One region of the Algoriphagus sp. UBA3586 genome, then DNA from elsewhere that is predicted to be linked to it. Evidence: riboswitches for the same ligand, from Rfam matches in the RefSeq annotation. Region 1 holds a riboswitch; each other region holds the start of a gene.
The links. Region 1 has a riboswitch for S-adenosylmethionine ahead of B2906_RS04560 (O-acetylhomoserine aminocarboxypropyltransferase/cysteine synthase family protein). Riboswitches for the same ligand answer to the same signal wherever they lie in the genome.
Positions count from the first base shown of each region.

Region 2: it holds a riboswitch for S-adenosylmethionine, as region 1 does, so the genes downstream of both, B2906_RS10330 (trans-sulfuration enzyme family protein) here and B2906_RS04560 (O-acetylhomoserine aminocarboxypropyltransferase/cysteine synthase family protein) in region 1, are expected to answer to the same signal.
Region 3: it holds a riboswitch for S-adenosylmethionine, as region 1 does, so the genes downstream of both, B2906_RS05925 (homocysteine S-methyltransferase family protein) here and B2906_RS04560 (O-acetylhomoserine aminocarboxypropyltransferase/cysteine synthase family protein) in region 1, are expected to answer to the same signal.

Region 1 is NZ_DFMT01000016.1:9,741-20,554, forward strand. Features, by position in the region: gene pdeM (ligase-associated DNA damage response endonuclease PdeM) at 1-410, opposite strand, end outside; gene B2906_RS04550 (DUF2147 domain-containing protein) at 465-923, shown strand; gene B2906_RS04555 (homoserine O-acetyltransferase family protein) at 1,082-2,134, opposite strand; gene B2906_RS04560 (O-acetylhomoserine aminocarboxypropyltransferase/cysteine synthase family protein) at 2,142-3,443, opposite strand; SAM riboswitch class I at 3,586-3,699, opposite strand; gene can (carbonate dehydratase) at 3,783-4,436, opposite strand; gene B2906_RS04570 (SulP family inorganic anion transporter) at 4,433-5,974, opposite strand; gene argH (argininosuccinate lyase) at 6,067-7,401, opposite strand; gene B2906_RS04580 (M20 family metallo-hydrolase) at 7,497-8,585, opposite strand; gene argB (acetylglutamate kinase) at 8,585-9,385, opposite strand; gene B2906_RS04590 (acetylornithine carbamoyltransferase) at 9,401-10,357, opposite strand; gene B2906_RS04595 (aspartate aminotransferase family protein) at 10,367-10,814, opposite strand, start outside.
Region 2 is NZ_DFMT01000031.1:15,331-26,144, forward strand. Features, by position in the region: gene B2906_RS10300 (dienelactone hydrolase family protein) at 1-237, shown strand, start outside; gene B2906_RS10305 (hypothetical protein) at 277-1,014, opposite strand; gene B2906_RS10310 (M14 family metallopeptidase) at 1,108-3,816, opposite strand; gene B2906_RS10315 (ribose-phosphate pyrophosphokinase) at 4,060-4,986, shown strand; gene B2906_RS10320 (50S ribosomal protein L25/general stress protein Ctc) at 5,011-5,586, shown strand; gene pth (aminoacyl-tRNA hydrolase) at 5,657-6,217, shown strand; SAM riboswitch class I at 6,275-6,380, shown strand; gene B2906_RS10330 (trans-sulfuration enzyme family protein) at 6,470-7,645, shown strand; gene B2906_RS10335 (CBS domain-containing protein) at 7,684-8,145, opposite strand; gene B2906_RS10340 (FG-GAP repeat domain-containing protein) at 8,248-9,789, opposite strand; gene B2906_RS10345 (copper homeostasis protein CutC) at 9,786-10,529, opposite strand; gene B2906_RS10350 (isoaspartyl peptidase/L-asparaginase family protein) at 10,531-10,814, opposite strand, start outside.
Region 3 is NZ_DFMT01000016.1:297,309-308,122, forward strand. Features, by position in the region: gene B2906_RS05910 (energy transducer TonB) at 188-919, opposite strand; gene metF (methylenetetrahydrofolate reductase [NAD(P)H]) at 997-1,950, opposite strand; gene metH (methionine synthase) at 1,947-4,664, opposite strand; gene B2906_RS05925 (homocysteine S-methyltransferase family protein) at 4,654-5,706, opposite strand; SAM riboswitch class I at 5,769-5,868, opposite strand; gene B2906_RS05930 (hypothetical protein) at 5,980-7,296, opposite strand; gene B2906_RS05935 (PAS domain S-box protein) at 7,366-10,814, opposite strand, start outside.

The DNA of each region.
Region 1 (10,814 bases):
AAAAATACAGGTTGTTTGTGAATGGCTATGGGACAATTTTTATAAAAAGATGGGGGAAGAATATCATGATTCCCCTGAACCAAATGAAAGTTAATGGCTGGATAAGTTTCCAAAAAGTCCATTAATATGTCCCATTGGCCATTCCAGTCGCTGTGAAATAGATCCCCCAAAAAATAAACAGAAGAGGGAGAGAACTCATCAAATAGAAGACTTAGAGTTTCTAAATCAACCTTGTGTATTGGCTCAGGAATAGGAATACCTGACTTTCTGAAATGAGCGGCTTTTCCAAAATGTACGTCAGAAATAAAAAAAGTTCTTGTATTTTGATGGTATACAACCTTTTCTTTCATCAAAAATAATGTTGTACCATTATGATCTAATCTTACCTGTCTCAAATCCTTTTCTCCCATTTTCAATTAACAGTTCAAATCTAAATCGATTAAAATTTTAAAAACAGAGTTTTTATGAAATCACGACAATTAGCTTCTTTATTATTCACTTTTTTTTTAATTGCTTCCTTTTCTTCATTCGGACAAAGTAGAGATGAAATCCTGGGCACTTGGTATAATACTGAGAAAACAGCCAAAGTAGATATCATGGAAAAAGATGGTTCATTTTTAGGAAAAATATCTTGGCTAAAAGAGCCTATAAAAAATGGTCAGCCTGCAAAGGATGTGGAAAATGATGATAAAAAACTCCAGCAAAGGCCTTTGATGGGCTTAACAATCTTGGAAGGTTTATCTTACGAGGACGGAATTTGGAAGGGAGGAAAGATTTATGACCCAAAATCAGGGAATACCTATTCTTGCGAAATCAGGATGAAATCAAAAGATGTTTTAGAGGTGAAAGGATACATGGGCTTTTCTTGGATTGATAGAACCGTGGAGTGGACTAGAGTAAAAGAATTAAATCAAAAGAAGTAGAGTCGAGGATCCCTCGACTCCTCGTTCAATATAAAGTCGCAATTTCTGTCAGGTTGAGCGGAATCGAAGCCCTACTTAGCAATATTCCTGAGAATTATCCTTTGGTCTAGCTATCAATGACAGATTCTGATTCCTGTCAGGCTGAGCGGAGTCGAAGCCTAATTTTTCTCCAAGTAGAAAGACTGAAGCAAATAACTCAATTGATCAAACTCAATCAAAAAAGCATCATGGCCGGCTGTTGATTGAATTTCCTTATAGGTCCCGCGTTTAACATGTTTGGAGATAAACTGGGATTCTTCCGGTAAAAACAGCAAATCACTATTTACCCCAACAGTCAAAACCCTTGCTTCGATTTTTTGCAAAGCGGATTCCAAACCTCCTCTGCCTCTCCCCAAGTCTTGACTATCCATACTCTTGGAAAGAACCCAATAGGACAAAGCGTTAAATCTTTTAGCTAGTTTTTGACCTTGATAGCGGAGGTAAGAAGAGGCTTTAAAGTGATCTAGTCTGTGATCATTATCCAATTGCTTTTTCTGCAAATCAGAGGGATGCCTATAACTCAGCATTGCAATCGCACGAGCCGTTTCCAGACCTTTGAGACCTGCAAATTCACTTTTTTCTCCCCAGGTACAGTCTGATTCTATAGCCATTCTTTGAGTTTCATTAAATCCGATCACCCAAGGAGAAGATTTGGCTGTAGAAGCCAAAACTACTAAGTTTTCAAGCTTATTTCCTAAAGAATAAGCCCATTCCAAAGCTACCTGTCCTCCCAAGGAACCACCGATTAAGGTGTGAATTTTTTCAAGCTTGAGATGACTTCTAAGCCTTTCCAGAGAATTAGCTAAATCTCTTGGAGTAATGTGAGGAAACTCATAATAATAGGGTTCTCTGCTTTGTGGGTTGATGCTTAAGGGATTGGTTGAACCGTAATTTGAACCCAATAAGTTGGCGCAGATTATGAAATGGTCTGAAGGATCAAAGAATTTATCTTCCCCGATAAGCCCACTCCACCAATCAGTCACATTGGAGTCTCCTGTTAATGCATGAACCACCCAGACTACATTAGATTTGTCTGAATTCAAATTGCCGTAGGTTGTGTAAGCAAGCTCAAACTCCGAAAGATATTCCCCTGACTCTAAAGCCAGGGGTTTGGTAGACTGAAATAATTCCAAAGACATGGTAATCGATGCGTATTGACTAGTAAGGTTCATTTTTTAATTAAATCGAATCAAAGGCTTGTTGAAGGTCCGACTTGATATCTTCGATGTGCTCTATTCCCAATGAGATTCTCAACAGGGTAGGAGTAACTCCCGCAGCTTTTTGTTCCTCCTCAGAAAGTTGCTGATGCGTAGTGGCTGAAGGTTGGATTATTAAGGTCTTTGCATCACCTACATTCGCTAGGTGAGAGATCAATTTCAGAGAATTGATTACAGCAGATGTCTGCTCTTTATTTCCTTTAATTTCAAAGCTCAAAACACCTCCATAGCCATTTTTCAGATATTTCTTTGCTAGCTGATGATAGGGAGAAGATTCAAGACCGGGGTAATTTACTTTCTGAACTTTTGGGTGAGATTCAAGCCATTTTGCCAATGCTAGAGCATTATCTACAGTTCTTTGTACTCTCAGGGAAAGTGTCTCCAAACCTTGTAATAACAAGAATGAATTAAATGGGCTTAATGCCGGTCCGAAATCCCGGAGGCCTTCTACTCTTGCCCTAATGGCAAATGCTATATTGGGAAGTCCCAGTGGATTATTTTCTCCAAATACTTCCCAGAAATTCAATCCATGATAACCTTCTGATGGCTCGGAGAATTGAGGAAACTTGCCATTCCCCCAGTTATAGTTGCCAGCATCCACAATGATTCCTCCAATGGAGGTTCCATGCCCACCAATCCATTTGGTAGCAGAGGAAGTAACCACATTGGCGCCGTGAGCAATTGGATTAAATAAATAACCTCCAGCTCCGAAAGTATTATCTACTATTAGAGGGATATCATGTTTTTTGGCAACTGCCGCGATTGCATCAAAATCAGGAATATTAAATTCAGGATTACCAATTGTTTCCAAGTAAATTGCCTTGGTCTTTTGATCTATTAGTTTTTCAAAAGCCTCAGGGTTATCTCCTTTTGCAAATCTTGCTTCTATCCCAATTCTTTTGAAAGCAACTTTAAATTGATTGTAAGTTCCACCATATAAGAAAGAAGTCGAAACGAAGTTTTCACCTGCCTGCAGAATATTATTCAATGCAAGAAATTGTGCTGCCTGGCCTGATGCAGTAGCTACAGCTGCAACACCACCTTCCAGAGCTGCCAATCTTTTTTCAAAAACATCGGTGGTAGGATTCATAATCCTGGTGTAGATGTTTCCAAATTCTTTCAACCCAAATAGATTGGCTCCATGCTCTGCGGAATTGAAGGTGTATGAGGTGGTTTGATAAATAGGGACGGCCCTTGCATTCGTTGAAGGGTCAGGTTCTTGTCCAGCATGAAGCTGAAGGGTCTCAAATCTGTAAGTAGACATAAGTAATAGGGTTTAAAGGGTTTTAAATAAAAACTGTAATCCAGGATTAGGCAAAGCAGAATCCTTAAAGCATAAATGCTCTGAAAGAAAAAAGGGAAGTAACCTGAAGTAGGGGGGAATATCCTTTAATCATATTGCAGAGAATTTATAGTTCCAATTGAGACCTTCTCAATCGGCAGGAATTGGCACCTTTCCGACGTTACGGAAGGTTGCCAGAGGGTCATAGAGCCTGTCTCTTACCTCTTCTTTATAAATCCTAGCACCTTAAAAAGTGAAAGGATGATGCAAATAAAAATGAAGAATCTCAGAATTCAAAGAGATTCCTCAATTCGAATCAAATTAATGTAAGTGTTTCAATTGATCTTGATTGTAACGGAAAATAGGATTAATGTTTTCAAAATCAGGTTTAATATTGATTAACTCCTTCACCAATCCATCCTTTAACCCATAGGCCCAACCATGAATCTCAGGTGCCTTCCTTTCCATCCATGCTCTTTGTACGATGGAGGTTTTAATCAAATCTTGGCATTGTTCGATTACATTGTATTCAACCAACTTATTTACTTTTTCACTATGGTCCTCAATGGAATCAAGTTCTTCTTGATTATTGAAATAGACTTCCTTTATATTTCTCAACCACTTATTGATCAATCCAAGGTGAAAATTTGAAATTGCCGCTTCCACACCTCCGCATCCATAATGTCCGCATACAATGATGTGTTCCACCTGAAGGACCTCAACGGCATATTGAAGAACTGAAAGCAAATTTAGATCAGTGTGCACTACCATATTGGCAATATTTCTATGCACGAAAATTTCTCCAGGGTCTGTTCCCGTGATTTCATTGGCAGGAACTCGGCTGTCAGAGCATCCAATCCATAGGAACTTGGGCCTTTGCTGAGTAGCATTTCTTGAAAAGTATTCATGATCCAACTCTGTCTTTTCTTCGGACCAAGCTTTATTTTGTAATAAGAGTTTCTCGTACTGGTTCATGATTCTTTCAATTTATAATTAAATCCTTCAATGGTAATGGTGATATTTTTATCAGTAGAAGTCTCAATGAAATCATTTAAAACCTCCTGTATATCATGATCTATAAATCTGGCCCTTGTAGCATTTAAGACGACATCACTTCCATTTGGAATTTCAGCCAAATGCCTCATCAAAGGGGCTTTATTCAGAAATGAAACGTCCTTTTGCAGCTTAACCAAATACATTCCATCCAATTCAGTCACTGAAACTGACTTTTGATAATTGGTTCGAATAACGAAAAAGATTCCAAATATCATCCCAATCCCGATGCCTATTAGCAAATCGGTAAAGAGGATGGCACTGATGGTGACCATAAATGGAATAAACTGATTCATGCCTTTTTCATACTCGTGAACAAAGACTGATGGCTTTGCCAGTTTATATCCAACAAAGAAAAGTACAGCAGCCAAACAGCTTAAGGGTATCAAATTAAGTAATTCGGCGATACCAATGACTAATACTAGCAAAAGTATCCCATGGCAAATGGCAGAAAGCTTTGTTTTAGCCCCTGAGGTAATATTGGCAGTAGTACGTACAATCACAGCTGTCACAGGAAGACCACCTATTAATCCTGAAAGGGTATTACCTGCACCTTGTGCAACAAGCTCTCGGGAAGAAGGGGAAAGCCTTTTTTGTGGGTCCATTTTATCACCTGCCTCCAAGCTTAAAAGAGTTTCTATACTAGCGATCACAGCTACTGTTACTGCTATAAGCCAGAAATCAAGTGAGCCTATCATTCCAAAATCAGGAAAGGTGACCAAACTACTCAAATCTGAAAGTTGATCTACATCCGGTATAGATACTAAGTGCTCTTCATCTAATTTCCATGATGGCCTAATTATTCCATATAACTGATTGATTAAAATCCCTGCTATTACAGCCCACAAGGCTCCAGGTACTAAACCGAAAATTTTATGGTTTTTGATCTTAGGCTTCTCAAAAAAGATAATTAGTCCCAAAGCAACTAGAACAATTGGAATCGCTCCGGGACTGAAATATTGTATGGCATACCAGATTTCTGAAAATGTATTTTGCTCATCCATTTGACGAAAAGCAAGATCTCCCATTAAATCTTTGTCCCAGCCTAATGCATGTGGAATTTGCTTTAGGATCAAAATTAAGCCAATAGCGGTTAGCATTCCTTTGATTACTGAGTGGGGAAAATAATATCCTAAAACTCCAGCCTTTAAAAATCCCAAAATCAGCTGGATTAACCCTGCCATTACTACTGCTGCAAGAAAAAGTTCGAAGGTACCCAAAGATGAAATTGCATCTAAAACGATCACAGTCAATCCTGCTGCGGGACCACTGACACTGACATGAGATCCAGACAATGAACCCACCACAATACCTCCAATAATTCCGGCAATCAAACCAGACATAGGGGGGGCTCCACTGGCTACAGCTATACCTAAACATAAGGGTAATGCAACCAGAAAGACGACCAAACTGGCTTTTAAATCAGCGGAAAGGGTGGAACCAAAATAATTGGTTTTCATGGTGATGGGTTTGTCTAAAGTTTATAAATTTTCTTTATAACAAAAATAAATTTTACTAAAAAAAGAAAAACCCTAACAAATATTCTGTCACACTACGACAAAAGTTTCTTGTATGCTTCGTCTATTTTTTCAAAGTTAAATTGTGCTACTGCTTTTTCATTTTTCTCTTGAATCTCGGTCAGATTCAAATTCCCGATACTCCCTTCATGAACATGATTTAGTGAGTTTTGATCAGGGCTAAAATCTCCTTTTTCTATATCCAAGCCTACTTTTTTATAAGCATCTCTGAAAGGCATTCCTTTCAACACTAAATCATTGACTACCTCTACAGAAAACAAATGCTTATAGAATTCATCTTTCAAAATTCCTGATTGAACTTTAATGGACTTCAGCATGAAGGTAGTCATTTCCAGACAGGATTGAAGTGAAGCTATTGCAGGAAAAATCTCCTCTTTTAATAGCTGTAAATCCCGATGATAACCGGTGGTAGAGTTGGTCAGTAGGAGGGAAACAGTATTGGGAACGGCCTGAATTTGATTGGTTTTAGCGCGAATGAGTTCAAAAACATCCGGGTTCTTTTTATGGGGCATGATACTGGATCCTGTTGTCAAATCATCCGGAAAGGAAATAAAACCAAAATGCTGATTCATAAAAATACACACATCATCAGCCATGCGGTTTAAAGTTCCTGCCATACCTGCCATAGCAAAGGCTAAGGTTCTTTCAGTTTTTCCGCGACTGTTTTGAGCATTGATCACATTGTGATGAAGGTCCGCAAATCCCAATAGCTCTGAAGTCATAGTTCGGTCTAAGGGAAAACTCGAACCATAACCTGCTGCAGAGCCTAAAGGGTTTTTATTGCACAGATCAAATGCTGCTTTCATCAAACTCAAGTCCTCACTGATACCTTCAGCAAATGAACTAAACCATAAACCAAAGCTGGAAGGCATAGCCAGTTGCGTATGAGTGTAGCCAGGCATTAAATCGGATTGATGCTTTTTAGAAAGGGAAAGTAAAAGCTCAGATAATTCAGCGCTCGCCTCGACCAAATCCCGGATAGCAGCCCTATAGTATAGTTTCAAATCCACCAAAACCTGATCGTTTCGGCTTCTCCCTGAATGTAGCTTTTTTCCTACATCACCATAGCGCTCAGTCAATAAAAATTCTACCTGAGAATGAACATCTTCAACTCCGGCTTCAATTTTGAATTTACCTTTCTCGATCTCAAAATATATTTCTTTAAGTCCCTGCTGAAGCGTGGTATTTTCTTCCTCAGTCAAAAGTCCAATTTTCTGGAGCATAGCAGCGTGTGCCATAGATCCCAAAACATCAAAAGGAGCGAGGATACTATCAAATTCAGGATCTCTTCCAATGGTAAAGGATTCTACTTCTTTTTTGCTTCCAGTGGCTTTTTGCCAAATTTTCATGTGCTTATGGTTTGATGTATTTGTCAATCAATTTTAAATAAATTTCCAATTATGCCCATACGATTAAGGATTGGAAAGATGTTTCAATGATTAGTTCAGTTTGACAAATTGGATGTTTTTAATTCTGCGTATTTTTCTAAAATCAGGATATAATCCAAGATTCCCTTTTCAATCTCTTGTATGTAAATAAATTCATCAGCGGTGTGAGATCTAGCAGAATCCCCAGGTCCAATTTTGATGGAAGGATAGGGGATTAAGGCCTGATCTGAAAGCGTTGGGCTGCCGTAGGTGTCCATACCTAGTTTGATTCCAACTGTCAGTATGGGATGTTTTTGAGGAACCTTAGAGCTTTGAAGTCGGAGAGATCTAGGCTTGAGTTCTGCATTGAGATTCTCCTTTAATTCTTCCAATGCCTCTTCTAAAGTATAAGCATCAGTAACTCTCACATCGAGTGTATATTCGCAAGTATCGGGGACAACATTATGCTGTGTACCGGAATGAATGATAGTTGCTGAGACTTTAGACTTACCAAGAAATTTGGAAGTTCTTTTGAACCTGAAGTCCCTGATTTTCTGCAAATCATTGACCGCTAAATAAATAGCATTGATACCTTCTTCTCTTGCTGCATGTCCTGATTTCCCTTTCACAGTTGCATCAATTACCATCAGGCCCTTTTCGGCAATTGCCATTTTCATCAATGTTGGTTCACCGACTATAGCCAATTCAGCTTCTGGTAAGATAGGGACTAGAGATTCTATTCCATTTTTACCTGAAATCTCTTCTTCTGCAGATGCTATCAATAGAATATTAAATGGCATCTCTTTTCCCACAAAATGAAGAAAGCAGGCAATTATGCTTACTAAAGGCCCTCCCGCATCATTTGATCCTAAGCCAAAAAGTTTACCATCTTCAATAATGGGAGAAAATGGATCCTTGGTATATCCTGCGTTTGGTCTAACAGTATCGTGGTGGGAATTAAGCCAAATAGTGGGTTTATCAGGATCAAACCCATTGGCATAAGCCATTATGTTGTTATACTTTCTTTCAAATTCTATTTCCTTTTTGATGAAAAAGCGGCTAAGCAATGTAGCAGTATCTTCCTCTTGCTTGCTATAGGAAGGTGTAGCTATTAAATCTTTTAGCAACTGAATGCAATCCTGAACGATGCTATCCTGAATTTCCATTAAAAAAGATCGTATTTATGGCTTTCTATGATTGTTCCTGAAAGTTTGCCTTTAGTGGAAAGCAATAAATTCTCCGCCTTTCCAATCCAAACATGATGTACTCCTTTATGAAGTGCTGCAAAGGCATTGTCCAGTTTGGGAATCATTCCGGAATGGATGACATTTTCTTGCTTGAGTTCAGCATATATGTCTTCATTGATTCTGGGGATAATTGATGATTCGTTCTTCTCGTCAATCAAAACACCGCTTTTGTTAAAGCAAAAATAAAGCTTGACCTCATGGTCTTTTGCAAGACTGGTTGCCAAAGCGGAAGCTATGCTATCAGCATTGGTATTGAGCAATTGCCCTTTCCGATCATGGGTAATTGCATTCAGCACAGGAACTAGACCTCCATTCAATAGGTGCTTTATCAAATCTGTATCAACTTCTTCAATATCACCTACATATCCATAATCAATTCCTTTAACAGGTCTCTTTTTGGAACGGATAATATTGCCATCTGCTCCACTCATTCCAATGCCATTGACATGTCGAGCCTGAAGTTTTGCTACAATATTTTTATTGATGAGTCCGGCATAAACCATCGTGACCACATCGAGTGTATCCTTGTCTGTAATCCTTCTTCCATCCACCATTTCAGGCATCACACCCAGAGACTCTCCGAACCTAGAAGCCATAATTCCTCCACCATGAACCAGGATTTTATGGCCAGGAAATTTGGCAAACTGCCCCAAAAACTCATCGAGCTTTTCCGGAAAATCGATTACATTTCCACCGATTTTTATTACACTGATTTTCATAGGTTTGAGTATATACTATCCTAATATATGGCTTATCACTGATTGAGCAGCATAAATTCTATTTTCTGCCTGCTTTTGAACCAAAGATCTTTTGCCATCCAAAATCTCATCAGAAAGTTCCAAGTTCCGTCTTACTGGCAAACAATGCATCACCTTGGCATCAGGTGCATTTCTCAAATGCTTTTCCGTTAGCATCCATTTAGGATCTGTGGAAAGGATTTTCCCATAATCATTGAAGGAAGACCAGTTTTTAACGTACACAAAGTCTGCATTTTCCAATGCTTTGGCCTGATCATGCTCAATTTTCGCTCCTTTAGTAAAAACTGGGTCAAGTTCGTATCCCTCAGGATGGGTGATAGTTAAATCATGGCCCATACCCAAAGTCCATTCAGCAAAACTATTTGCTACCGCATGAGGAATAGCTTTAATATGGGGCGCCCAGGTTAATACAACCTTTGGCTTTTTTATATTTTTTAAATTTTCCTGAATAGTGATCTGATCTGCTAAACTCTGTAAAGGATGCCTAATCGCTGACTCCAGACTGATAACAGGCTTACCTGAATATTTCACAAACTGCCCAAAGGCGAAGTCATTGATATCTTCTTCTCTATTGGTCAAGGTAGGAAAAGCCCTGATTGCCAATATATCAAAATAGGAACCCAAGACTCCTGCAGCATCTTTGATATGCTCGACAGTACCTTTATTCATGATAGCACCTTCCTTCATTTCCAATGCCCAGCCTTCCTTATCCATATTTAGGACTATGGGTTCCATTCCGAGGTTTTGGGCTGCCAGTTGAGTTGATACTCGAGTTCTTAAAGAAGGATTCAAAAAAATACATCCGATCCTTTTTCCAGTTCCTTTAGAAATATCTTTTCTGGGATCAGCTTTGTAGGATAAGGCTGATTCAATCAGTTTGGATCCCAGTTCTTTGGATTCAAATTTGGTGAAGTGATTTAATGCAGAATTCATTGAAAAAGGTTAATTACTTAGGATTTCTTTAATTGCGACTATAAACGAATTTAACTGATTCCATTCAATGGACAAGGGTGGTAGAAGACGAATAGTCTGTTTATTTGCAGCAGAACCAGTAAAAATTTTGTATTTAGATACTAATTCAGAACGAACAGGTCCTGCATCTCTATCCAAATCAATTCCAATCATCAAGCCTTTTCCCCTGACTTCCTGAATCTGTGGGATGGCTTTTAGCTCTTCTATCAATTTGTCACCTAGCTCCAAGGCTTTGTTTTGCAATCCCTCTTTTTCAATAACTTCCAAAACAGCTAATCCAGCAGCACAGGCTAAATGATTCCCTCCAAAAGTGGTTCCTAGCAAGCCATAACTGGATTTGAATTCAGGGGAAATAAGCAAGCCTCCAATAGGAAATCCATTTCCCATTCCCTTAGCCATGGTAATCAAATCAGGCATC
Region 2 (10,814 bases), on a different contig from region 1:
TTGAAAACACTTAACTCAGATGTGCTGGGACTATTTGCCACAGAAGAATATATATCCAAGGAAATCATTGAAGATTTCGCCTCAAAAATGCAGCAGGCAGACAAGAAGTTGACTTACAAAATCTTTCCGGCAGTTCATGGCTTTTCAAACCCAAGCAATCCAAAATATGATCCCGAAGCAAGTAGAGAAGCTTATGAAATGGCTATTACTTACTTGAAAAACAAATTTCAGGGATAATTGAAATGAAAGAATAGGCAGAGTTAAGCAACACTTTGCCTATTCTTCATCAAAACCCGGTCTGATAAACTGATCCAAGTTCGGAAATTCCTTCTCCAATAACTTTCTGCTTTTTTCCAGAAGCGCCAAGATTTCCACGATTCTATCTTGATCCTCTTGCATCTGATTTAACAAATGGATCCATGCCTGCATGCTTCTTTCTATTGCGATTTTGGTGATTTTTGCTGTTCCATTATAGGATTTTTCTGACTCTGGATACTCATCCCAAAAATCTTCCTGTTTCTCCTTGAGTGCTCTGCTACTTTTTACATGGATAAAAAATAAGTACCAATGTATCACCTCTACAGCCTCACTTAAGGCTATGACTTTATCCTCAGCTTCAGAAATAGTAATCAGGCCTAACTCCCCTTTTTCCTCCAGCTTAGAAATAAATGCTTTGAAACTATCCGATTCCAACCAGGCTCTAGCCGTTTTCAGATAGCTATTAGTTATTTGATATAGGGGTTCTTCCCCAACTTTATACTCTTCTTCTTCCTCCTCTTCCAAGGGTATCTCCTCTTCTATTTCATCCAAATTTATCCCGAACTCTTCAGCTGTATTTTTGAGTAAATCAATTGTTTCTTGAAAACTTTGAGAAAGATTCTCCCAAAACTCCTCAGGTTCGGAATTGCTCGTGTTTTCTGTTTTTTCATAGACTCTACAGCGGGAAGTAAAAGAGCAACGTTCACACCATCGATCACACCAATTATATATGCCAGGTATAAAATTCGAATCCATCTCTTAATTTTTTCTTTTAAGATAAAAAATGAATTTCAAAAAATAAGGCCATACCGAAAATCGATATGGCCTTCTTAAGAATTTTTGGATTAATTACTTGTATAGACCGTTGAAAAGCATCTTAAATGTTCCATGGGATTGAGCTCTGAAAGTTATCTCAGGACCGAAAGCATAGAGCTTTCCTTTCCCAATTTTAGCCTCAAATGCTGTCACTCCATTTTTCAGATAGGATTGACCCCAAGCCCAACCACTTCTCAGTGGTTCTTCTTCTCCAAACCAAGCAATAGCTTTTACTCCTTGGTTTGCCGCTTCAGGATCTAATCTGAAGACAGGAGACCTATTAAACATGATGTAGGACTTCTCTCCCATTCCATAATTGATCGGCTGGCTATTATCCACATGCATTTCCAAGACAGAACCCGGGATATAATATTTTTCCCCTGATAGTGGAGTTTCCTTCCCATCTGATCCCATCTCTACCAAGGCATCAGAAACTGGAAGACCTAAATGAAAAGCCAATTCCGTAGCTGAACCTACAGTCAAGACTTCTCCTCCGTTTTCCAAGAAAGCTTTAATCTGTGGTAAGGATTTTTCAGCTGAGAAATTCCCAAGCATGTGGTGGTATTGAGGATCAATTTCAGAAGAATCCGGCTGAGATCTGCCACCACCTCTGCTTCCTACAGAAGGTATGCCCGGACCGATAAATAATAGCACATCATACTTGTCTTTAAGATTGCCCTGATCAATTTCAAGAGGGAAGACTTGCTTATAATCAAAATGGAATTGCTCCAACATCCATCTAACCCAACCGGAAGGCATTGAACCCCCATAATAATCGTATAGCCCAATTCTAGCAGGCTTGATTTCTGTCGCTCCTTTAGGCATGGACGCTGGCTTGGCATAGACTCCATATTCTTGAGCTGCTTTTTCCAAAATCTTTTTACCTCCCGAACCAACATAAAAGGATCCCGCAGGCAAACCATTTACTTCCTGCTGTGTCCTGTACACTTTTACTTTTGCCTTCAGCAAATCATTGACTGCCATGAATGCATTATTCCCTTTGATATCGATTAGATAACCAGATCCATTTGCTAGCGGCTTGGCTGGCGGAGTTTGAATTTGTCCGTAAGGGACTTGCTCAAATGGCCCATCAAAGTCTTGCATGATCCTATCAATCTCCGAACCCATCTGAAATGCCAATGTCCAACCAGCAGCATCATAAGGCCTAATTGGAGGACCTCCAGGATACAGGAAGTCATTTGGATGATCTTGTGGCTCAAACATATCTAAAACATGCGGTCTAAAGGCCTGATCCGTCTTTACAATATAAGAGCCAGCAGGGTAGGATTTCCCATTCACTGAAAAATCAGCAGTTGCCTTTTCGACTCTTATTCCTGATTTAATCAATGCATTTAAAAACTTAATGGCAGTAGGAAAATCGGCCTGGTCTGCCGGAAGAATATAGCCATAAGGATCTTTTCTGGCAGGATCCTGATATACTTGTTCATAAAATTCAACCGGCAAGCCAGATCTCCAACCTGTAGGCCTTTTTGCTTTGCCTTCTTTTCTGGCTTTTTCAAAAGCGTCTTCTATGGCCTGTGCGTTTTTTGGATATAAAGTCCAAGTATCTTTTTGACCTTTCTCAATGGATCTTCTGCCCATCAGATAAATATTTCTCAAAAGTTCATCACCATGTCTAACAGCATGATTTAGAATCGCATAATTCAAGGACACTGAATACTCTATGGAAGACTTAAAATGCCATTCTCTAGGCGTAATTGGGTAAGGTGTTCCGTTATTTGGAATTAGCCTTTCAGGCACCAGAGGAACCTCAGATGGTGTAGGGTTTCCAATAATTTCAGTCAAAATTCCGATTTGATTATGATAGTAAGGGGTAGTTCTCAAACCACCATTCCACCAAGTAGAGAACACTGATCCATCCAATCTGGTATATCCTGGTCTGTCTTCCTGATGCAAACGATTAATCATAGCAGCCCCCAGAGCATCTAAGCTGGTAATAATTAGCGGATCAAAAACATGGTTGAAAGGATCTCGGTAAGGTGGTCCTGCTACGACTGTCCCTGCAGGACCTGACTGATGGTGATTGTAAATAATTTGAGGAATCCATTCCACATATTGCTGAAGTGACATATTAGTCGCCTCAGACATATTATTCATGTAAAAATCACGGTTATTGTCATGCCCTACATATTTTTGATAGAGAACAGGTATGTTCTGATCTCTTTTTGTTGGGTCTTCTTTTCTCATATACCAATCCGACATGATTTCCATTCCATCAGGGTTGGCATGCACCAAAAGAATAATCACTTCATCCAAAATTTTGAGAGTTTCCTCATCATTTCTGGATGCTAGTTCATAGAGTGTTTGAATTAATTGATGGGGGCCCACCACCTCATTGGCATGAAGTCCACCATCGATCCAAACCACGGGCTTACCATCTGAGATTAATGCTTCAGCTTCCTCTCTGGTAATTTCAGCATGAGCAAGTTTTTGAGAAATTTCTTTATACCTGGCAAGCTGAGGAAAATTCTTTGGAGCTGTAACAATAAGCATGGGTTGCTCTCTGCCAAATTCCGTTTTTCCAATACTTGTCATTTGCACTCGATCAGAGGCATCTGCTACTTTTTTAAAATAGGCTTCTGTTTGGCTGAAATTTGCCAATTTGTAATCGTCCCCGATTTCAAAGCCAAAATGTGATTTGGGAGTTGGGACCTGCTGGGCATGAACTTGAATGATCAAGAATGAAAACAGCAAACCCCAAAGGGTAATTTTACTTCTCATAAATTTCAGATTGGTGGACAATGTATTTTGCTCTAAAATAAGATTAAAAAGAGAGCTACTCAGGAGAAAGTCGCTCATTCGTCTAATTTTTACAGGATCGGAGTTTAAGAGAGATTACCTTCCGCCCCACTTATCAAAATAATATTCGGATTAAAGCTATCCCAACTTCCCAACCCATCAAAAATTATTACTTTTGCAATGAAATCCTTATCAAAACTTCCTCCTTAAAACCAAGACTTCATGATATCTGAGGTAAAAATATTTGCAGGGTCCAACACTCAAAATCTCGCTGAAAAAATCGCCAAGAATTATGGTAAAAAACTGGGAGACATCACGCTCTCCAAATTTAGCGATGGGGAAATGTCCCCAAGCTTTAATGAGTCAATTCGAGGTTGTACCGTCTTTGTCATCCAAAGCACCACTCCTCCGAGCGATAATATCCTAGAGCTTTGTTTGATGATAGACGCTGCCAAAAGAGCAAGTGCTTACAAGGTGGTGGCAGTGATCCCTTACTTCGGGTATGCAAGGCAAGACAGAAAAGATAGGCCAAGAGTTTCTATTGCTGCCAAGTTGATTGCAAATATGCTTACCTCGGCTGGAGCTGACAGAATTGTGACTTGCGATCTGCATGCCGGTCAAATTCAGGGATTTTTTGATATACCATTGGATCATTTGAATGGATCAGCTATCTTTGCACCCTATTTGAGCATGCTCAACCTTCCGGATATGATTTTCGCAGCTCCGGATATGGGCGGTGTAGCCAGAGCAAGGGCTTATGCCAAGCATTTTGAAGTAGAAATGGTAGTCTGTGATAAGCACAGAAAAAGAGCCAACGAGATTGCCTCTATGCAGGTAATCGGGGATGTAGAAGGAAAGGATGTGATTTTGGTAGATGATTTGGTTGATACAGCGGGAACGCTTTGTAAGGCCGGAGAAATCATCATGGCAAAAGGAGCTAAATCTGTGAGAGCCATTGTAACACATGGTGTCCTGTCAGGAAAAGCTTATGAAAACATCGAGAATTCTGTTTTGGATGAATTGGTAATCACTGATACCATTCCTTTGAAGCAAAAATCATCCAAAATCAGAGTACTGACAGTAGCAGACCTATTCGCCAAAGCAATTCATGCAGTGACAGGTAATACTTCCATCAGTTCTTTATTTATCTAAGAACCAATTTTAAATAAAATACATATGAAAACGATTGAGATTATAGGGTTTAAAAGAGCAAATCTCGACAATCAAAGTTTGAATGAGATCAGAGAATCAGGTAACGTACCTTGTGTGGTTTACGGACCAGGTATCCCTGAGCAAATTCACTTCTACAGTCCGATTATCCTTTTCCGTGACTTGATTTACACTCCGGAAGTTCACTTGGTAGAGTTAAATATCGAAGGTACTATCGTAAAGGCAGTATTGAAAGATGCTCAATTCCACCCAGTAAGTGATGCATTGCTTCACGTAGACTTCATGGCTTACACTGAAGACAGAGATATCAAATTTGAAATCCCTGTGAAAGTTGTAGGAAGCTCTCCAGGCTTAGCGAAAGGGGGTAAATTGGAAATGAAAACCAGATCTTTGAAAGTAAAAGGTTTGGCAAACAACTTCCCTGATTTCATTGAAGTTGATATTTCCAACTTGGATCTTGGAAAATCATTCAAAGTGAGTGAATTGAAGCCAGAAGGATTTGAAATCCTTACCAGCCCAAATGTTTCTGTAGTTACCATCGGTATCCCAAGAGCATTGAGAGGCAAGAAAGGCGAAGAATAATTCATAGAGCATTTCTTAAAATCCTGCCCCTCAAAGGCAGGATTTTTTATTTTTAAGCCAAATTTGAATCATGAAATATCTAATAGTAGGCTTGGGCAACATAGGCCCTGAATATGAGCTGACTCGACATAATATTGGATTTCTGACAATAGATCGACTGGCGGATCAATACGATGCCAAATGGGAAAGTGGCCGGCTCGCATTTAAGTCCGAATTCAAACACAAAGGACGAACAATCCATCTTATCAAACCCACTACTTACATGAATCTCAGTGGTAAGGCAGTAAACTATTGGATGAAGGAGCTCTCAATTCCCAAAGAAAATATTCTGGTCTTAGTCGATGAGGTAGCGATTCCTTTTGGGAAACTCAGAATGAGAGCCAAAGGAAGTGCTGCAGGTCATAATGGTTTGAAAAATATTGAAGCTTTGACCGGAGGACAGGATTATCCTAGGCTTAGAATGGGTATAGGTGACGATTTCCCGAAAGGACGTCAGGCTGACTATGTGTTAGGCAAATTCAAGCAGGAAGAATTTGATCAACTTCCGGAAATCATGGATAAGGCCATTGACATGGTTTTGGGTTTTTGTACCATTGGAATAGCCCAAACTATGACCCAATACAATGATTGATTTTTTTATTTGGATTTGAATGCCCTACCCTATTTATTTGTAGCACTTCAGGCAACTGATTTATAAAGAAGAGGCGAGAGACTAGGCTCTGAGACCCTCTGGCAACCATCCCGATTAATTCAGGAAAGGTGCCAAATCCTACCCGAAGCGGGAACTATAAATTGGCATTAACTCATCCTTATTCCTTTTTAGTTCGAATCTGACTCGGGTAGATCTATCGGTTTACTGAAAAACCTTAAATCTATTTAGACTATGAGTCAACATTTCGAGACCAATTCCATCAGGATCAACCCTTCCAAGTCCAATCAAAAGGAACATTCCTCTCCTATTTATTTGACTTCCAGCTTTACTTTCGATTCTGCAGAGGAAGCAAGAGCAACATTTGCAGACGAAATTGAGGGCAATATTTACTCCAGATATGCCAACCCTAACTCCTCAGACTTGATTGAAAAAGTCTGCGCTGCTGAAGGCACGGAGGATGGAATAGCAACCGCTTCCGGGATGGCAGCCATGTTTGGAAGTATAGCATCACTTTTACAGCAAGGCGATCATGTGTTAGCTGCCCGATCTCTTTTTGGGTCAACCCACCAGTTATTGACGAGAGTGTTCCCGAAATGGGGAATTACCTCTACCTACGGAGATATCTCGGATTATTTGAATTGGGAAAAGCTTGTACAACCCAATACCAAAATGCTATTCATAGAAACTCCATCCAATCCAGGACTGGAGATTATTGACTTGGAATGGGCTGGAAATTTTGCTAAAGCACATAATCTAATTTTAGTAGTCGACAATTGTTTTGCAACTCCCTATCTCCAACAGCCAGCCAAGTGGGGGGCACATATAGTTACCCATTCAGCTACGAAGTATATAGATGGACAGGGAAGAGTTTTGGGAGGCCTAATACTTGGTACACAGGATTTAATCAAGGAGGTTCAATTTTTCACGCGTCACACTGGACCAGCCATATCTCCTTTCAATGCCTGGATACTATCCAAAAGCATGGAAACATTGGGAGTTAGAATGGATAGACATTGCAGCAATGCGCTAAAAGTTGCTAAATACTTTGAAGGTAATTCCCAACTCAATGCAGTAAAATACCCGTTCTTAAAATCTCATCCTCAATATGATTTGGCAGTAAAGCAAATGAGTCAAGGTGGAGGAATCATCACTTTAGACCTTAAGGGAGGAGGAGAAAGAGCCCAAGGCTTTATCGATGAACTGAAAATGATTTCAGTTACTGCCAATTTGGGAGACAGCAGAAGCATCATCACCCATCCTGCGTCTACCACCCACAGCAAGCTTTCGGAGGAGGAGAGAGAAAGAGTGGGTATAAGCAATGGATTGATTCGCCTTTCTGTTGGATTAGAGCATCACGAAGATATTATTGCTGATGTAGAAAGAGCCTTGGATCTTAGTAGAAAGTAAAAATAAAAAGGTTGTCTCTCGACAACCTTTTTACATATCTACCAGGTTGTATATTTGAGTTTAGGAAAAGCACGAATCACATCTGAAAGACTTATTTGACCTATTAACCTTCCATCCTTCAAAACAGGAAATCTTCTAATTTTTAGTTCTAAAAATTTTCCTGCAGCATCAAATAATGATAAATCAGGAGTTAGGGTAATCACATCTCGGGTCATATACTCACTTACCTTTCCGGGAAACCCAGGGGTATTGGTATATTTTCCTTTGATTATTTCCCGAAGACAGTCCACCTCAGATATAATTCCAACCAGAGCTCCAGACTCATCGACCACAGGCGCTCCGGAAATTTTTTTCTTAGTCAAAACTTCCATTACCTTATCAATGGTGTCATTCGGCCCGAATGTCACAAGATTGGTACTCATATGATCTTTAACCAAAATCTGATCAATAGGAGACTTCTTTGGTTCTACTTCCCTTACTCCTTGAAAACTTTTTACCATAGTCGAAAGAATTTTAGTGAATGTATAAGATACTAAAATTCTTTGGTTTATAAAACTCAATATTGATTTTTACTTTAATTATAAAATAAAATTGTTTTATATTTATTTATTCAAAATATTATTCTTAATAAGTAAAATTGGAGTCCAGTAATTATTTAATTTGTTGCTGCTCTTTGGCGCCTCAAATAACCCAGCAATCACGTCTAAATCGCCATCTGAGTCAATATCACCAACTGCCAAAGAGGTGATATTTTTATCCTTAAAAGTTTGAATTGTGTACGGTTTGAACTCTACTTCTTTCTGATCATTTTCAAAAAATACAATTTCACTATGCATTTCTTGATTTAGCGAATTATATGATGAACTGACCACTATATCTAAATCACCATCTAGATCAAAATCCTCCACAAAAAGTGAAGTCCCAAAATGAAGTGGGAAAAACCATTCTTCCTCGAATTCCAAAGCTCCTTTATTCAAAAAGACTCTAATACCTTGATAATTTTTGGGTTCCGGACTTAAATTGGAATTCGCTCCATTTAATAGAACAATATCAATTAAGCCATCTTGATTAATATCTTTTATTGCGAAATCAGTAATACCAAAAGAGGGGTGAAACTTTAACAATTCTCTTTCTTTAAACTCCCCTTTTCCTAGGTTTTCCCAATAATAAACTCCACCTGTAGCCTTTGAAAATATACCAAATACATCTAAATCCCCATCCGAATCAAAATCAAGCAAAACCGTCTTCTTAGAACCTGGATTACTGTTAATTACCATCTCTTCGAGTTTATTATTTTTCGATAGATAGACACTTAACTTTCCTATGTGATTTCCAAAATGTGAAATCACATAATCTTCTATTGAATCCATATTTAGATGACCGAAAGAAACATGAACAGGTCGAATTAAGCCTTCATTTAACCTGATTTTGGACCAAGAATTTTTCTCTGCATAGTGTTCTAAAACTCCAGCTGAATCTTGATTTGAATAAATTTTATTCATTGCTAGCAAACTCAAGCCTTCGCCATTTCCTACTAAATAAACTGGAAAAAGAGGAGTGGATATAGAGTCTAAAATGATTGGCTTATTTTTCAAATCAATCTGGAAAAGGCCCTTCTCACTATCTCCCAACCAAACTAGGCCAGATTTATCTACAAGGACTAGAGTAGTAATGTTGGAATAGGACCTAGGCATTTCTATCTCATTCGCTTCCAGCCAAGCGACTTTTGCTTTTACATTAGTTGTTCTTTCATTTGGTGGAAGCTCGGTTGGTGCCTCTTGTAAATAATATTCTTTGAGCTTATCCCAATCCTTTTTCTTAATAAGAGGAATTTTGGCATATACCCCATCTGGCACCCCCAAATCCTCTGGCAGAGGAACCCCAAAGTCCTCTTCCAAATAAAGCCCCATCCTCCTTCTCATATCCGGAAGCACATTGTTTTCCCAAGTAGCTTTATCCAACACCTCTGGTTCAGGTTTTAGGTGGCAGTTGCCACAATAGACATCAGCAAGTTGCTTTCCATCCAACTTTAAGTCCATTTGTGAAAGCTGATAAAGAGTTGGAATTGGTTGCTTTCTCTCTGAAATAGGATTACAGGATGAACCTATCGCGATTAGTGCAAAAAGAAGTAGGATAATCCTCATGAGGCAAATGCTTTCAAGAAATTCTGAACTTTAGCAGCGTCAATCCCTAAATGCTCGAAGAATGAATTTTCGTCAGGAGAAAACTTTACTTCTGAGTATGTAAACCGATTTTCGGATCTCACTTTAACCTTACATGAAGCATGGATTTCCTTGAAATTTTCAAAAGATTGAAGCTCTTTCACATGTGCTGGTTCTGAGCCTCCCCCTGGCATTATGATGATTCGATTTCCAGCTTTTTCCAGCATTCGCTTGATGGTATTTATACCCTCTGAAACCGAATTTTTTGCACCTGAAGTAAGAATTCTGGCGAATCCACAATCCACTATATCCTCCAAGCTTTCTAATGGATTTTTACTGACATCAATTGCTCTATGAAAGGTACAGGGTTTACCAGCAGCTGATTTCAAAAGTGTATTGCACGCTGCTTTATCCACTTCACCGTTTGGCTTAAGTGCTCCAAAAACAAATCCGTCTGCTCCCATCTCTCCCAATATTTGAATATCTCTCTTCATCACCTCTAACTCTCCTTTGCTATAACAAAAATCCCCGCCTCTTGGTCGAATCATTACAAAAATTGGGATTTGAACCGTTTCTTTTAAAACCTTCAACATACCAGCCGAAGGAGTTTCCCCTCCCTCCAAGAAGCTCCCACATAACTCCAATCTATGAACTCCAAAATCAGCTGCATCTAAAGCCGATCTCAAATTGAAAACAGGTGCTTCTAAAATATACTGATTCATACTAATAATGACTTTTTGAATCAATCAAGATATTTTCTTGAGTAGTCCCCTTGGCAAAATTGAAACCCGGATGAACTGCATAAGCTCCGATCTGACCTTCCTTATTGATAGCAAGAAACCCAGCCTGAATATCCTTGATGTCCTTTTTATTTTTGGCTATCAATCTTCTGACAGCTTCCTCACATGCTTCCTGCGGAGTTCTTCCCTGCCGCATCAGCTCCACAATCAGAAAACTCCCACAAATTCTGATAATCGACTCTCCTAATCCGGTAGCGGTAGCTGCTC
Region 3 (10,814 bases), 290 kb from region 1:
CTTCTTAGACATAAACTCAAAGTAACTGTATTCAGTTGCAATTTACAAATTTTTAACTCAACTCTAACTAGTTAAACTCAGGGTTAAATAAGCATTGATTCCTCGAAGGGCCAACAGCTACTACAATAAAAAACTTGGATGAAGCAGAATAAGTTAAGTCTTCAAAAAATTGAAAGCATAACCTGTATTAACTCAACTTAAATCGAATTGGAATTTTCATTTCTGAAGGAACTGGAATCCCATTGATTTTTTTTGGATTCCAGTTTTCTGGATAAATAAGAAGTATCCTCAAGGCTTCTGCAGCCAAGGCTGGATGAACCTGTTCTGGATTTGCAACCTGTGGATTAACAATAGCTCCTTCCTCATCCAAATCAAAGGCTAAAATAACCGTACCTTCAGCCCGTTCAGACCTTGCTTCTACCGGGTATTGCAAGTTCGCTACCAAAAAATTATTCCAGCTTTTCTTTCCTCCTTTTGGTTCAGGGTCTTCAATTAAGGGTTTGTCAATGACCACTCCATCCACACCATAATAGGTTTCTGATAAGATTTCCATCGAGGAACTAATTATTTCACTTTTAAGGCTACCATCTTCATAATAGTTGGTCTCTTTAAACTCGTCCTTCGCGTAATCAATACGCTTATTGAATTTCATTTCTCCATTGGGATAATATCCCAAAATTCGTTCACTGATTTTTTCTCCATTCTCGTCAGTCAAAACTGTAGAATGCTCAACCTTTACTGTATCCAAATTATATGTAAAGCTTTGAATCACCCCGTTTTTTTGGGTAGTGACTTTAATAAATTCAGCTGGATAGGCGTTGAGATCCACTATAGGATACCCAAAACTATTTAGGTATACAACTTCCTGCCCTAAGCAAATTATACATTGGGATAAAAAGAGAAATAAAAATCGAGACATCATAATTGGTTTTCCACTAAAAAAATAAAAGCTATTAGAAATACAAAATCTAATAGCCTTTTTTGTCAGAAATGGTCTTAAAACACCTCCTTCGCAATCTTATAAGTCGCATCTGCCTTACTCATAGTATAAAAGTGGAGACTCGGCACATCCGCTGCTACCAGTTCCTTGCATTGCTGAATGGCCCACTCTATACCCACTTCTTTCACTTCTCCATTGGTCTTGCACTTTTCCAATTCGTCCATCAAAGCATCTGGTAAGTCCAAGAAGAAAGTTCGAGGAAGCATGGTAATCTGGCCTATGGTCGTGATGGGCTTGATTCCCGGAATGATGGGAACTGTTATCCCCGCCGCTCTTACGTCTTCCACAAATTTGAAATACTTCTCATTGTCAAAGAACATCTGAGTCACGATGTATTCAGCACCTTTCTCGACTTTTTCTTTCAGATACTTCAAATCAAATTTCATGGAAGGCGCCTCAAAATGCTTTTCAGGATAGCCTGCAACTCCTACACAGAAATCAGTATGGAAACTGGTTTCTGTTTCTTCATGCAAATATTTCCCCTGATTCATTCGGATAATCTGCTCTACCAACTCACTGGCAAAATGATGGCCGTCATTTTCTGGAACAAATCTTCCTTCAGTTTTGGGTGCATCGCCTCTTAAAGCCAATACATTTTCCACCCCGATGAAATTGAGGTCTATCAGTGCATTTTCAGTTTCTTCTCGGGTAAAACCTCCACAGAGCAAGTGAGGAACAGCATCTACCTGAAATCTATTCATAATTGCTGCACAGATTCCAACCGTTCCCGGCCGCTTTTTGGTACTGATCTTTTCCAACAGGCCGTTGGGATGCTTTTTATAAATAAACTCCTCACGATGATAAGTCACATCAACAAAGGGGGGCTTAAAGTCCATCAAAGGAGCGATTCCTTCCAACAATTCTTTCAAACTTTGTCCCTTCAATGGCGGTAAAATCTCAAAAGAAAACAGCGTAGATTTCGCGTTTTTCAGGTGTTCGGTAATCTTCATACAGTCTGATTCACAAGTAATTTAGCAGGCGTATAGGCCAAATTGGGTGATAATAATCTTTCGGCATCTTCTAGGCTGATGCCTTTTCTCTTCGCATAACTCTCCACTTGATCTTGGGCGATTTTTCCTAAGCCGAAATACTTCGCATCTGGATGGGCAAAATAAAACCCTGAAACAGAACTAGTCGGATACATGGCATAACTTGAAGTCAAAGTGATTCCAATGGCTTTTTCCATTTCCAATAGGCTGGCGATAGTTTCCTTTTCAGAATGCTCTGGACAGGCTGGATAGCCGGGTGCAGGTCGGATTCCTGTATATTCTTCTCGGATCAAGGAATCGTTTTCCAAATTCTCCTCAGGCGCATAGCCCCAATAGTTTTTTCGGACTTGCTCATGTAAATACTCGGCTGCTGCTTCTGCCAATCTATCCGCTAAGGCCTTAAACAAAATATCATTGTAATCATCCCCGGCTTTTTGAAATTCTGCCAATTTAGACTCCATTCCCAATCCAGAAGTTACTGCAAAACAACCCATGTAATCCACCTTTTCGGGATGCAGGTAATCAGCTAAAGAACGGTTTGGAACCCCTTTTCCTTTTTTACCTTGCTGTCTCAAAAAGTGAAATTGACCCAGAGTCAAACCTTTCTTTTCAGGACTGAATACAACCGCATCATCTCCTTTTCTCTGAACAGGAAACAGTCCAAAAACACCTTTTGCAGTCAACCATTTTTCATCAATCAACTGATCCAACATTCTTTGGGCATCATTGAAAAGCTTTTTTGCTTCGCTACCCACGACTGGATCTTCAAGAATTTTAGGATACTTCCCGCTTAACATCCATGTACTGAAGAATGGGGTCCAGTCAATATATTTTCGGATTTCATTTAAATCCAAATCATCCAAAATTTGGGTTCCCAAAACCTTCGGTTCAATAGGTTCAAAAGCAGTCCAATCAATTTCCACAGGATTTTCCATAGCCTCTGAATAGGAAATCAATTGTTTGGCGGATTGTTTGGCCTCATGCTCTTCTCTCAATCGCTTGTAAGTTTCCTTGATATCTAGATGATATTGATCCCTAGTCTCCTCAGAAATGGATTCACCCGCAATAGGCACAGACTTACTTGCATCAGTTACATGGATCACCGTTCCGGAATACACAGGATCAATTTTTACAGCAGTATGAATTCTGGAAGTAGTGGCCCCACCTATCAGCAAAGGAATTTTCAATCCCTGGCGCTCCATTTCTGATGCCACATTGACCATTTCATCCAAAGAAGGAGTAATCAATCCACTCAATCCTATAATATCAACTTTATTTTTAATCGCTTCATCAATTATCTTTTGGGCATCTACCATCACTCCCAAATCAATGATTTGATAGCTATTACAAGCCAACACGACTCCTACGATATTTTTACCGATATCATGCACATCCCCTTTAACTGTTGCCAGCAAAATTTTCTTCAGGGAACTGTCCTCTTGACCTTCTTCCGGCAGTGGCATGAATGGCTCAAGATAGGCTACAGCCTTTTTCATCACTCTGGCAGACTTCACCACCTGGGGCAAAAACATCTTGCCTTCCCCAAAAAGATCTCCAACCACATTCATCCCGTCCATTAATGGGCCTTCAATGACTTTCAATGGGTTTTGAAGTAGCTGTCTGGCTTCCTCCGTATCTTCAATAATAAAATCGAGAATACCTTTTACCAAGGCATGCTCAATTCGCTTTGCCACAGGATCAGAACGCCAAGCTTCATTCACTACCTCTTTTTTGCCAGAAGATTTGACAGTGTCTGCAAACTCCAAGAGCCTTTCGGTAGCATCTTCTTTTCTATCAAAAAAGACATCCTCAACCCGCTCCAATAAGTCTTTAGGAATATCATCATAGACTTCCAGCATGGTAGGGTTGACGATACCCATATCCATTCCATGATGAATCGCATGATAAAGAAAAGCTGCATGCATAGCTTCTCTCACTCGGTCATTTCCTCTAAATGAAAAAGATACATTACTAACCCCGCCACTTACTTTTGCTCCGGGCAGATTTTCTTTGATCCATTTGGTAGCAAGGAAAAAGTCCAGGGCATTTTTTCTATGCTCTTCCATCCCTGTTGCAACCGGGAATATATTGGGATCAAAAATGATGTCCTGAGGATTAAATCGTACCCTATCCACCAAAATCCTATAACTCCGCTCACAAATCTGAATTCTCCTCTCATAGGTATCCGCCTGACCTTTTTCGTCGAATGCCATTACTACTACCGCGGCTCCAAATTTCTTGATGGTTTTGGCTTGATGGATGAATTCTTCCTCCCCGTTTTTGAGAGATATCGAATTTACAATTCCTTTGCCCTGAACGCACTTCAAACCAGCCAAAATGATACTCCACTTGGAACTGTCAATCATTATAGGAATTCGGCTGATTTCGGGTTCTGAAGCGATTAGGTTCAAAAACTTAACCATTGCCGCTTCTCCATCCAGCATTCCTTCATCCATACAAACGTCCAGAACCTGAGCTCCTCCACGTACCTGATCTAATGCTACCTCCAAGGCCTCATCATAATTCCCATTCAAAATCAAACGGGCAAATTTCTTGGAGCCTGTCACATTGGTTCTTTCTCCAATGTTGACAAAATTCAGGTTGGGTGTAAATACTAAAGGCTCAAGGCCTGATAATTTCAAATAGTCATTCATTGCCTGCTCCTCAATCTTCATTTTCCGCTAATTCCTTTTTTCCGATTTTTCTTGGCTCAAAACCATCCGCTAGTTTTGCCAATTCCCGGATATGGTCTGGGGTGGTTCCGCAGCAACCTCCCAAAATATTCAACATGCCTTCCTGCAAAAACTCTTTGACTTGTGCGGCCATCTCCTGTGCATTTTGATCATACGCACCAAATTCATTAGGCAAGCCCGCATTGGGATAGGCTGATACAAAAAATGGGGCTTTGTTTGCCAAAACTTTCAAATAAGGTCTTAACTCTTTGGCACCTAAAGCGCAGTTTAATCCTACTGAAAGTAGAGGAACATGCGATACGGAAATCAGAAAAGCCTCTGTAGTTTGCCCTGAAAGAGTTCTTCCTGAGGCATCGGTGATAGTTCCAGAGATCATGATAGGAATACCTCCCTCAAGCGGGTCTAATGGTATATTTCTTTCTTCAAACACCTCTTGAATTGCATACAGCGCTGCTTTTGCATTCAAAGTATCGAATATTGTTTCCACTAATAAAATATCTGAACCTCCGTCCAGTAATCCTCTCACTTGCTCGGCATAAGCTTCCGCCAGTTGATCAAAATTTATTGCCCTATATCCCGGATCATTCACGTCCGGAGAAATGGATGCGGTTCTATTGGTGGGGCCCATGGCTCCTGCTACAAATCTTGGTTTTTGAGGATTTTGAGAAGTAAATTCTTCAGCAACTTCTCTGGCTAATTTTGCAGATTGAAAATTGATCTCATATGCTAAATGGGATAAATCATAATCAGCCTGAGCTATACTGGTGCCTGAGAAAGTATTGGTCTCAATGATATCCGCTCCAACCCCAAGATATTCAGCATGAATTGCCTTGATAATATCTGGTCTACTAAGAGAAAGTAAATCATTATTTCCCTTTAGAGATTTTGGGTGGTTTTTGAGACTTTCGGTGCGGAAATCCTCTTCTGTTAACTGGTATCTTTGAATCATGGTACCCATAGCTCCATCAAGGATTAAGATCCTATCTTGAATTGCCTGAAGCAGGGTTTCCGTTCTATTTTGCATCATTCTATTAAGTTTAAAAAGCTAATCGAGCAAAACCACGGAGCAAAGTAAAAATACTTTTCCGCTCATCTTTTTCCGGCATTTCCGGAACGGGAGTTAGCACCTTGATTACAGGTTGCTAAGACGTCGTAGGGCCCTTCCCTCGGTCTTTCTCGATAAGCAACTCAAATGTACTAGCTATTTGGCAATAAAACACCGCTATCGTTGGATTTTTAAAACTTTTCGCCCTCTTTTTTTAAGATTCGGCAAGTGAAAATGCGATTACTCTAAAATTTAAGGTCTTACCCCTATTCCAAAAGTCAAATAAGGGGCTGACATGTAAGAAGCCATATCCAACTCACCTAGTCTATAATTTGCCAATGCAAGTTCATATCCGGCAGATGCGGTAAACACAAGGTCAACCAACTTCCTTTTGGTCATTGGAATTCCATACTCTAAAAACACTTCGGGTTTACCCATCAAACCAGAATTTCTCAAATACCCGTCAAACTTTCTCCGCTCAAATAATTCTGGAAAGTCCGGCTTATTTCTCTGCGCTAAGGTGTATCGTATATTTCCAAAGCCCAATCCGGCCAAAGCTCCAAATCCAAAATTTTTGTATTGAATAACTTTATATCCCAAATTTCCATACACTCTCAAACTGTTGAGAGAATGAGATTGTGTCTCGCTTGCACTACCATTCATGGCTAAGTTATAAACGTCTACTCCATAAAGCATGCGTTCGGATTCACCTTTAATCTTAATCCCCAAATTGGAAGGCCTGCCATCTAAGGGATCATAGCCAGCTTCTTCCAAAACCTCATTAAAAGTATCTGGACTTGTGAAATGAACCCCAGAAATCAGGTGAAGCCCAATTGAGGCATCTTTATAAAAGAAGTTTCTATCTGGAATGGAAATACCTGCTCCTAGTCTAAGAAATGCACCACTTTGAGCATTATCGAAAGACATCCCATTTAGCTCCCATTTTCCTTCAAATGGGCTAAATGCGTATCCTGCTTTCGCAATGATGGAAAGTGCTTCTCTCCTGCCGGGAAGATCAAAGTCGTAGGTCATATGGAAGCCTATTTCTGTTAAAAAGTTCCCATAGTATTTTGATCCTTTTTGGATATCATTTTCACGAATAATAAATCCCTGCTTTGGGTCAGCCAGAAACTCTTCCAAACTGGAAGGCCTTTCGGATGGAAGCATTTGAAAATTCAAATAACCCATACCCAAAGACATGTAGTGTATTAGCTGAAATTTGGATTCCTCGGTAAAAGCATATCCCACATTGAGTAAAACTCTGGAAGTCCGGTATCCCAATTTAAAGCCATCCAAATCACTGTTTGCACCACGATTGTGATAAAGCTCAAGTCCAATCACGAAATCATTTATTCTGCTTTGATAGCCTAATCCTAAGGTTCTATATCTATTTCTCAAGCCTGTTAAACCTCTATCTTCCAGCATTTGGTCAAATTGATTCAATTTGGCTCCACTGGTACCTACCACGGTATACATTGTGGTTCGCTTGGATAGAAGTTGCTGAGAAAAAGCATAGCCAGAACCAAAGAAGAAAACTATTGCAAAGCTTATTCTAAAAAAAAGGGACATGAGTAAGGAAAATTTCGGCTGTAAATAAATAACCCACAGCCTTTAGGCAAAATTAATGCTAAAGATGTCTTAGACCCTTTCTTTGGGACGAAGAAATTTCAACAATTTCTCGTAGAGATTTTCCGGAGTAAATGGTTTGGCCACATAGTCGTTTACACCTACTTCCAATAACTGTTCTTTTACTTCATGCAAAGATGTGGCAGTCAATGCAAGCATAGGAACTTTACTTTTTACCGGATCTGCCATAGACCTTATTTTCTTGGCAACTGTAAAGCCGTCATAAATTGGCATTTGCAAATCCAATAAAATTAAATCAAAATGTTCCTTCTCAAAAAATTCCAGAGCCTCTTGCCCATCAGAAGCCACAACCACATTTCCGGTATTCCATTTTTTCAAAAATTTCTGGATCAAAATCTGGTTGACCATGTTGTCTTCCGCAACTAGTATAGAAGCCCCCATCAGAGATTTGATTTGAGGCTTATCCTCAGCTGAACCATTGTTCGCCCTCTCTTCAAAAGGCTTCAAGTGAATCACAAATTCAAAGACACTTCCACCACCTAGATTTGGAGAATAGGTAATATCCCCTTGATATAATTCCACCAGGCGTTTTACAATAGCCAATCCCAAGCCTGTGCCTCCATACTTTCTAGTAGTCTCTGAAGAGGCCTGTGTAAATGCTTCGAAAATAGTGGAGACCTTTTCTTCTGGAATTCCAATTCCAGTATCCTCAAATCTAAATTTGACTATGGCTTTTCCTTCTATATCGATTCCCTCGGATTTGAGAATTATTTTTACACCTCCTTTTTCGGTGAATTTAATCGCATTGGAAACTAGGTTATTTACAATTTGACCCAATCGGACAGAATCAGCTAAGATACTTTTAGGAAGTGCTTCATCAATTTCGGAAATCACATACAGAGATTTTTCTGTAGCCTGAAAGCTATGAGAATGTACTATTCGCTGAATGAAATTCTTCAAATCAAAAGGCATTTCCTCCAACTCTACTTTCCCTGAATCAATCTTATTATAATCCAGAATATCATTGATCAAGGCCATCAAACTTTCTGCAGAAAACTGCAGTGTTTTAAGGTTTTCCAACTGATCAGGTTTAGGATCATCTTCCAAAAGAAAATGTGCCAAACCAATGACTGCGTTCATTGGAGTCCTGATTTCATGGCTCATCACAGAAAGAAACTGGGATTTGATTAAGGATGCCTGCTCCGCTTTTTCTTTAGCTTTGAGCAATTCTCTTTGAGCCTCTTTAAGTTTGGATATGTCCCTTGCAATACCTGTGTAGAGTCTCTTTCCATCTTTATCCAGAATAACTTTACCATTGGAATTGAACACTCGGTATTCTCCATTTTTATGGCGCAATTTGAACTCCAAAAATTGGTTTTGCGAGAAGAAATCCTTGGTCTCTTCCAAAAGTACCTGGAAAACATCCAGATCTTCCGGGTCCAAAAATTCAAATACGCTTTTACCGATAACCTCATCCATCTCATAGCCCATAAATTGCTTGACGTTGGGTGAGATATAATCCACAATAAATGACTCCGATAAGGAAAATATGATCTCAGTTGACTCTTCTACCAAGGTTCTATATTTTTCCTCTGACTGTCTTAAATCTTCTTTGGCTTTGTGCTCTTCAGTAATATCTCTAACGATACTTAGCGCATATTCTACTCTGCCATATTCCAATATAGGCCTGATTACTCTGTGGTATCGCCTTCCCCGTAAAAAAAATTCGGTCTCAACAATCTCACGCTTTTCATAAACCCTATCCAATAATTTGGATACTTCCTCAGAATCAGTCAGTGCGATATCTGTTAGGTGATTCCCTTCAAAATCAGAAGGACTCAGTCCCCAATTTTCAAAGTTGGTACCTTCTGCCAAAATGTATTTTCGGCTTTTATCCAAAAGGAAAATATTCGTTCCGGGAATATTGGAAGCCAAGACTCGATATTGTTTTTCTTTTTCCTCTTTGAACTCTTCAAAATTCTTTCTTTCAGTAATATCCTGAAATAGACCCTGATGTAGAATAATATCGCCCACTTCGTTTCTCACGTCTGACGTTTTATCCTCAACCCAGATAAATGTTCCATCAGTTTTTTTGATCCTATATTCCCCAGAAAAGGAAACTACTCCTGACTTACCCCTTGATTTGCTATTGATCTTTTTGATGATTTTGGCGTCATCAGGATGTACAATATCCAAGAATGGAACCCTATTTTCCATCAATTCCTTAGACTGATAGCCAAATTGGTTGATATTTTCCGAGATGTAATAGATTCTGTAGTCATCATTAGGATCCACCTGAAATAATACAGCTGGACTATTCTCTACAATCATGCTGGCTCTCATAGCCAAGCGTTCATTTTCGTATTTCTCAGAAAGGTCCCGGAGGATCAAAGAGTAGCCTATTTTCTCCTTTCCATCTGCATGGATTGCCTGCATAGAAATTTCAAAAGGAGCCTTAGGCTGAACCCCTGTTTCTATAAATAACTCTTGTTTCTTTACATCCCCTATTTCCAGTTTCCTACCGATTTTTTCAAATCTGCTTCCATCTGGAAAATTAAATTTGATGACAGAATCTATGTGTTCATTATAGGCATTCTCCTTCACCATCCCACATAATTCCACAGCCGCTTTATTCAGATATATGATCTGATATTCGAGATTAGTCACCAAAATGGGGTCATTAACCTGAGCTAGAATTTGAGATTGAAGCCTTAGATACTCCTCACTTGCCCGTTTGTGCGTGATATCGGTACAAAATCCATTTACCTCAATTCCTTGGGTAAAAAAGTCCTGCTTGGTTTCAATTTCATAAGAAATGTAAATAGTTTTTCCTTCCTCATTACGAATTGTAAACTCTCCGGAAGCATGACTTTTTTCCTGAATGCTTTTTTTCAAATTTTTAACAAAATCCTCTCTGTAGCTCTTATCAATCCGAAGAATCAAGGAAGAAAATTCAGCTGTTACAGGCTGAATCCCCAAGTCAAAAATTCTTGCTAAACCACCTGAGATATAAAATAGATTTCTTGTCGTACTGTATCTCCAAGAACCGGATTTAGATAGCCTTTCCGTAGTAGCAAGAAGATTCTCGTTTCTTTCGATTCGTCGAGTCATCAAACTACCGATATATGCTCCTGCGAGTATATCTCCCAGTTGTCGGAAAATCTGCAACTCCTTCTCAGTAAACTCCAAGTCTTCCTGATCTATTTCAAAATAGATGACACCCAAAATCTTGGAGGCAGATATCATTGGAATCAAAATAAGCCTTGAAGTAGATTCAAAGCCCTCCGACTCTAAGTCAATCAGTTTTACTATGCCTGCCTCCAACCTTTTTTTACGGGAATCAATGATCTCTTTGAAATCAATTTCGGACTCGCTTTTCCAGCTGGATAAACTCCAAGTGTTGATAATATCAAGCTCTTGAGTTTCCTGATTGAATATGCTGATTACACCACGATGAGCCCTCAAAAAATGACTGAATTTTCTTAAAAACTCCTGAAAGT